2 regions of the Burkholderia sp. MSh2 genome follow, and region 1 is predicted to be linked to the other one. Evidence: riboswitches for the same ligand, from Rfam matches in the RefSeq annotation. Region 1 holds a riboswitch; the other holds the start of a gene.

What was found. A riboswitch is a leader RNA that binds a small molecule or an ion and turns the genes downstream of it on or off. The one in region 1 is predicted to bind cobalamin.
Region 2: another riboswitch for cobalamin. It lies ahead of cobG (precorrin-3B synthase); the one in region 1 lies ahead of GQ57_RS04975 (TonB-dependent receptor domain-containing protein).

What each region holds. Positions count from the first base shown of each region.
Region 1 covers NZ_JPGM01000006.1:86,643-90,364, reverse strand. Annotated here, with positions in the region: gene GQ57_RS04980 (methyltransferase domain-containing protein) at 1-106, opposite strand, end outside; gene GQ57_RS04975 (TonB-dependent receptor domain-containing protein) at 600-2,528, opposite strand; cobalamin riboswitch at 2,868-3,060, opposite strand; gene GQ57_RS04965 (SDR family NAD(P)-dependent oxidoreductase) at 3,464-3,722, shown strand, end outside.
Region 2 covers NZ_JPGM01000081.1:5,482-9,203, forward strand. Annotated here, with positions in the region: gene GQ57_RS33915 (cobalt-precorrin-5B (C(1))-methyltransferase) at 1-571, opposite strand, end outside; gene GQ57_RS33920 (bifunctional cobalt-precorrin-7 (C(5))-methyltransferase/cobalt-precorrin-6B (C(15))-methyltransferase) at 571-1,821, opposite strand; cobalamin riboswitch at 2,085-2,275, shown strand; gene cobG (precorrin-3B synthase) at 2,343-3,722, shown strand, end outside.

The DNA of each region.
Region 1 (3,722 bases):
GCCTGATCAGGTAGCGTGTCAGTTGATCGAAGGTGGGCCACGAATATCCGATCTGCTCCAATTGAATCTCCAGGCGGGATTGGCTTGAACAATCGATCGTCGTCACGTCACGGTTCGTGCCGGCAGGCGCGGGCGGCGAACCGGGTCGTCGGGCGTGCGGCGCCATCCATCGCAAGACGGCGGCGTGAAATTCGCGATCGACGGCTCGAGGGCCGATCACCGCGCGTCGGGCGCTTATTTTCGGCGCGTGCCGCCCACCGTACGGCCTGACGGAGCAAATGTCCAGCAGGGTTCTCCGGCCTCGACGGCCCGGCAGTGCGTGCGTCGTGTCGGGACCGGGCGTTCGGGGCGTTCAGGCCGGTCGCCCCGGACGGCGTCGCAACGTGTTTCGACGATGATGGTGGGTTCGACGCTCGTCGGCGTGCCGAGTTCGGCATTTCGCCTGTCGACGTCGTCGAGCGGGAGCAGGATGGGCCAGGGTTGCGTTCTTCCGGTTTTCCGCGGCGAAACCCTGGCCGGGCCGGCGCGTGCGGCGGACAGCGCGGCCGCTGTCCGTTCGAAGCCTTGCCGCGCCGCGCCAAGGCTTCTTCATCGACGCGTCAGAACGTATAGCTGATCTTCCCGAACGCGGTACGCCCCAGCGTGTTGTAACCGTACGCGGTCACGTACTGGCGATCGAACAGGTTCGACAGCGTGGCCGACACCGTCAGGTGCGAATTGATCCGGTACGACGCACGCAGGCCCACCGTCAGATACGACGGCAGATAGGTCATGTTCGCCGGATCGTCGAACGTCGTGCCGCCGTAGAGCAGCGACGCGCCCGTGCTCAGCGCGTGCAGGTGCAGCTCGTCCCACGTGTGGTCGATGCTCAGGCTGACCGTCTGGCGCGGCCGGCGGTTCAGCCAGGAGTCGTTGGTCTCGTCCTGCGGATTCAGGAGCCCGACCGCGAGGCTCACCGGCGTCGAGTTGCCGATCGTCCCCTTGTACGACAGGTCGAGCCCGCTGACATGCGCACGGCCGATGTTGATCGGCGAATAGGTCAGCGGGTTGTACGCGATCAGGTTGGTGATCCGCGTGTCGTAGATCGCGGCCGTGAACGTGCCGTACGACGTGTTCGCGTCGATCGCGGCCTCGACCGACGTATTGCGTTCCGGACTGAGGTTCGGATTGCCGTAGCCGGGGTAGTACAGGTCGTTGAACGTCGGCAGGCGGAACCCGTTGCCGTACGACACGCGCGCCGTGTAGACCGGCGTGATCGCCCACGACAGCGCGGCGTTGCCGGTGTTCACCGACTGCCCGGCGATGATCTCGTGACGGCCCGCGAGGAACAGGGTCACGGGGCCGAGCGTTGCCGACTGATGCAGCGAAAACGCGGAATCGTTGCGCGTGGGCACGCCGGTTGGAATGTCGATCGGCAGGAACGCCTGCTCGCGCGTGAAATCGTAGGCCAGCTTGGTCTCGCCCGACAGCGGCAGGCCGAACAGGTGGAAGCCGCGTTCCTGATGGGTCAGCGACGTCGACGTGCTGATGCGCTGCGAATTGATCTGGTCGGTCGGGACGGCCGGATTGCTTGCGTAGAGGAACTGGCGATCGTTCGAATAACCGAACGACTGGTCGAACTGCGTGTCGGGCGTGATGTCGAGGTGGAACGCGATACCGGTCGTCAGCTGATGATCGAGCTGGCGGTCTGCGTAGCCGATGTTGTCGAAGGACAGATCGGACCGGTGATACAGCGCGAACGTCGAGATCGACCAGTTGTCGCGCGCATAGCCGAGCCGCGCATCGAGATCCTGCGCGTGGTACGGGTTGCGGCCGGCCTCGTGGTACGGCAGCACGGGCTGCGTCGCATCGATGCCGGCCGTGTTGTACGAGTGCAGGCCCAGCGAGTAGGTGAGCCCGCCGAGCGCGGCGAGCGGCCCGGTCGACGGCACCGTGCCCGAGGTGCGCAGCTGCGTGTCGAAGGTCTTGTTCGACCCGCCGCCGAACGAGACGGTCGTCTGGTTCGGCTGGTTGGAGGCGCGGCGCGTGAAGAGCTGCACGACGCCGCCCATCGCATTGGCGCCGAACGACGCGGCGGCCGGCCCCGAGATCACCTCGACGCGTTCGAACGCTTCAGTCGGCAGATCCGACCACGGCGCGATGCCGGTGGTCGACGAGCCGATCCGGATGCCGTCGATGAACACGGCGACCTGGCTTGCCGACGAACCGCGGATGCTGACCGACGCGGACGAACCCGGGCCGCCGTTCTGCGACACGGTCACGCCGGGCAGCGTCGCGAGCGCCTCGGTGATGCTCGGGTCGCTCGGCGACAGCCGGTCGAGATCGGTGCGCGTGAGCACCTGGGTCGTCGCATAGCGCTGGTCGAACGACTCGGGCAGCCGCCGCGTGTCGGTCACGGTGATCGCCGGCAGGTCGGTGGCGTCGGCGGCGGGGGCCGTCGGCGAGGCCGCGAGGTCGCCGGCGGCGTGCGCGGCGGGCGAGAGCAGGGCGGTCGCGGCGGACGTGGCAAGGAGGTGTCGAATCTTCATGAGGCTGTCGTTGTTGTCGGGCTGCGCGTGGGCGACCGGGAACGGGCGGCGGGCAGCGCCGGTTTTGTTATCGGTGATCGGGCGGGTTATCGCGCGACCGGGCCGGTCAGGCTGCTGTCGCGGGCGTCGGCGCGGCGCGGGCCGGCGGACGCGATCGACATGGCACGGCGCGCGGGCGGGGCGTGCGCGCCGGCGGCGGGCCGGTGCGACGCTTGCGGCGCGCAAGCGGATGCGGTAACGGAGGACATCGGGCAGATCCTGAGGTCGGGCCGTCCATGCAACGGGCGACCGCCAGCGGCGGCGCCTGGCGCATCGGGACACCCCGCCCGGTGCGGCTGCTTGGACCTCGGGTCGATGGCAGGTCTCCTGGCTCGCGGGTCGCGATGCGTGCCGGCCTTCCCGGTTTCCCAGTGGCATGCGGTGGCACGGATTCGCCGCTCACAGTTGCGGGGGCAGCCGCAGATTCGAGGCGCCGCCTCTCCTGCGTTCCCATTTGATCCCGTTTCCGGGAACCATCAGCGCGCAAGGGTAATGGCGGGCGCGCCGGCGCGTCAATTGTCCGGTTGCGCAGGGGTGCGAAAAAACGTCATTGCCGGAAAAAACGGTTGGAATCCTGTTCATCGTGCGTCGCCGCCGCCTTTCATGTCTGACGAAACGGGGCGGTTCGCCGCCGTTCGGTCGCACCGGAACCGGCTCGGCGCGACACCCGTCCACCGGGCGAACGCGCGGCGGAACGCCTTCTCGCCGCCGAACCCGGGGTGCGCGGCGATCCGTGCGACCGGCTGGCCCGGGTCGCGCTGGCGGCGCGGGCGCCCGATCTCGTTCAAACAGGCGAGGCGGACACGAGGCGGGTGTTGCATGTTGCTGCGGATATCGCGGGCCGAACGGCCCGCGCGCACGGCTTCCTTCATCGACCCGACAGGACTCCGACCGACATGACGAAAACGATTCGCTTCGACGGCGGCACCGCCGTGATCACCGGCGCGGCCAGCGGCATCGGCAGCGGGCTCGCACGCCGCGCGGCCGCCCTCGGCATGCGCGTCGTGCTGGCCGATCTCGACGCGGCGAAGCTCGACGCATTCGCCGCGACGCTCGACACCGACACCGACACCGACACCGACACCTTGTGCGTGCCGACCGACGTCAGTTGCCCGGAAGCCGTCGACGCGCTGGCGGCCGCGGCCTGGCAGCGCT
Region 2 (3,722 bases), on a different contig from region 1:
CCGAACACGAGAACGGCCGCACGATGCCGGTCGTGCCGAGAATCGACAGCCCGCCGACGATGCCGAGACGCGGATTCATCGTCTTCAGCGCGAGCGCCTCGCCGCCTTCGACGCCGATCGTCACGTCGAAGCCGCCCGCGTAGCGGTGCTCGGCCGCGAGCGCGTCGAGGTGGGCCGTCATCATCTGGCGCGGCACCGGGTTGATCGCCGGTTCGCCGACCGGCAGCGTGAGCCCCGCGCGCGTGACGGTGCCGACTCCCGGCCCCGCGTGAAAACGCACGCCGGGCGCCGCGGCGAGCGCGACGCGCGCGAAGATCAGCGCGCCGTGCGTGACGTCCGGATCGTCGCCGGCGTCCTTGAGCGTGCCGGCTTCCGCACCGTCGGCCGTCGCCCGGCAGAACTCGAGCCGCATCATCACGTGCTGCCCTTTCGGCAGCACGATCTCGACCGCGTCGTCCGCGTGCCCCGCGAGCAGCAGGCGCGCGGCCGCGAGCGACGTCGCGGTCGCGCAGCTGCCGGTCGTATAGCCGAAGCGCAGCGGCGCGGGCTGTTCGGGCGTTTCGTCGCGCATCACGCGTCCGTCGCGTGCGTTGCCGGCGCGCCCGCCGTATCGGCCGCGGCCGGCTTGCAGGTGTCGTACAGCGTGACCGGCAACGGCTGTCGCCACGTGTCGAAGCGGCCGAGCGGCTCGGCGTGCGCGAGCGACACGCGCGTCAGCGTGCCGCCGTGCGCGTCGCGCCACGCGGCCAGCGCCATCTCGCCCTGCAGCGTGACCGCGTTCGCGACCAGCCGGCCGCCGGGTTTCAGCGCCGTCCAGCACGCGTCGAGCACGCCGGGCGCCGTGGCGCCGCCGCCGATGAAGATCGCGTCGGGCGCGGCCAGGCCGGCGAGCGCATCGGGCGCGCGGCCGGCGACGAGCTGCAGGCCCGGAACGCCGAGCGCGTCGCGGTTGTGTTCGATGAAGCGTTGCCGCTCCGCATGCGATTCGATCGCGATCGCGTGGCACGACGGATGCGCGCGCATCCACTCGATGCCGATCGAACCGCTGCCGGCGCCGACGTCCCACAGCAGTTCGTCCGGCGCGGGCGCGAGGCGCCCCAGCGTCAGCGCGCGCATGTCGCGCTTGGTGAGCTGGCCGTCGTGACGGTACGCGTCGTCGGGCAGGCCGGGCGTCAGTGCGCGGCGCGGCGCGTCGGCGGCTGCGCGGCAGTCGAGCGCGACGAGGTTCAGCGCGGCCGTCTCGTCGACGGCCCAGTCCTGCGCGAGCCCGTCGAGACGCCGCTCGCGCGGCCCGCCGAGATGCTCGAATACGCTGACGCGGCTCGGCCCGAACCCGCGTGCGACGAGTTCGGCCGCGACGGCGGCCGGCGTGCGGCCGTCGGCGCTCAGCACGAACAGGCGACGGCCCGGCAGCAGGTGTCGCGCGAGCGTCGCGAGCGGACGGCCGACGAGCGACACCGCGCCGGTCTCCTGCAGCGCCCAGCCGAGGCGCGCGGCCGCCAGCGACAGCGACGACGGCGCGGGCAGCACGCGCCATTCGTCCGGGGACAGCGTGCGCGCGAGCGTGGCGCCGACGCCGAACAGCATCGGGTCGCCGCTCGCGAGCACGCAGACCGGCGACGGGCGACGCGCGAGCACGCCCGCGAGATCGAACGGCGACGGCCACGCCTCGCGCGCGGCCGGCAGCCGTGCGGGCAGCATGTCGAGATGGCGCCTCGCGCCGACGACGAGCGTCGCGTCGAGCAGCGCGCGCCGCGCGCTGCGTCCGAGCCCCGCGTAACCGTCGTCGCCGATGCCCACTATCGTCAGCCACGCCGTCATGCACCCTTCCCCATCGTTCGATTCCGTTCCGTTTGTTGCGATGCGCGACCGCCGGGCCGCCGCGCGTTGATCCACCGGCACGCCGGTGCGATGCGGCCGCCGCTGCCGGGCGCGCGCGGTGCCGGATTCCAGCGCGCGCGCGGCCTCGTGCCGCGCCGCCAATCGTACCATTTGCGAGACAGCGCGAAACCGGCGCCGGCCTTGCTGCGACGCGGTTGCGGGGCGCATCGCCGATGCCGGGCCGGTGCGAAAATCGGGTATCCTACGGCCGTTCGTTCGCCGGTGCCCTTCGGGGCCGAAGAGGGAACACAGGGCGCGCCGCGCGCCGCTGTGGCTGCCCCCGCAACTGTAGACAGCGAGCCGCTCTCCCTCGCATGCCACGGGTTCCGCCGGGAAGGTCGGGAGCCGGCGTCGGCCTGTCAGCCAGAAGACCTGCCGGCCTGAAAGTGCGAGCGTGCCGGTTGGCGTCGGGCGGGGTGTACCGATGCGTCGACCGCGGCGCGACACCATTGCCTGCCCCGTTGAATTCCGCCTCCGTTCCGATTCCTGCATCGCCCGCCGTACGCCCGTCGGCGTGCCCGGGGCTCGTGCGCGTGGTCGCGGCCGCCGACGGCGGACTGTGCCGGATCAAGCTGCCCGGCGGCCGGCTCGAGGCCCGCCAGGCGCGGGCGATCGCCGCTGCCGCGCGCCAGTACGGCTCCGGCGCGATCGACGCGACCAATCGCGCGAATCTGCAACTGCGCGGCATTCGCGACGGCGCCGCCGCCGCGCTGACGCAGGCCTTGCTCGATGCGGGGCTCGGCCCGCGCGTCGACGCCGCCGCGGATCGCGCCGCGCTCGCCGCGAGCGACGACGTCCGCAACCTGATGCTCAGCCCGCTCGCCGGGCGCGATCCCGCCGCGCTCGTCGACAGCCGCGCGCTGGCCGCACCGCTGTTCGACCTGCTGGCGCGCGAACCGCGTCGCGGCGAGTTGTCGCCAAAATTCGCGATCCAGCTCGACGGCGGCGAATCGGTCGCGGCGCTCGATCATCCGCACGACATCTGGCTCGCCGCATGGCGTCGCGGCGACGGCGTCGTGCGCATCGCCGCCGGGCTGGCCGGCTGCCCGCCGGTCGAAGCAGGCGATCCACCCGCGTCGGTCGACGTGGCGCCCGGACAAGCCGCCGCGCTCGTCCGCGCGTTGCTGTGCGCGTTCCTCGATCTCGCGCCGGCCGACGTCACGCGCATGCGCGCGCTGCTCGCCACGTGCGGCGAACGGGCGCTGCTCGAACGCGCGCAGCACGACCTGCCCTTTGCGCTCGCGGCCGATCCGGCGCTCACCGGCTGGCGGCGACCGCGTTGCGACGCCGCGCTGCGCTTCGGCGCGCGTGCGTCGCTCGACGCCGCATATTGCAGCGTCGGCGCGCAGTTCGTGCTCGGCCGGCTCGACGCGGCGCAACTGGAGCGGCTCGCCGCCCTGGCCGAGGCCGACGGCGACGGCACGCTGTCGATGACGCCGTGGCAAGGCGTGTTCATCCACGGCGTCGCGCACGGCCTCGCGCCGGCCACGCTCGATGCGCTCGCGTCGCTCGGCCTCGTCTGCGCGCCGTCCGACCCGCTGGCCGCGCTGGTCGCGTGCGCCGGCAGCACGGGCTGCGCAAAAGCGCGCGCCGATACGAAACACGACGCGCTCGCGCTCGCCGCGCGCCTCGGCGATCCGGTCGACGTGCACCTGACCGGCTGCGAACGCCACTGCGCGTTGCCGCATCCCGCGACGCACACGCTCGTCGCGGTCGCGCCCGCGCGGTACGACCTCTACCGGCGTGACGCCGCCGCGGGCCTCGGCGCCCCGCTCGCGCGCCATCTGACGATTGACCAGGCCGCGGCCCGACTGACGGGCGCGCGGCACAGCCAGGACACC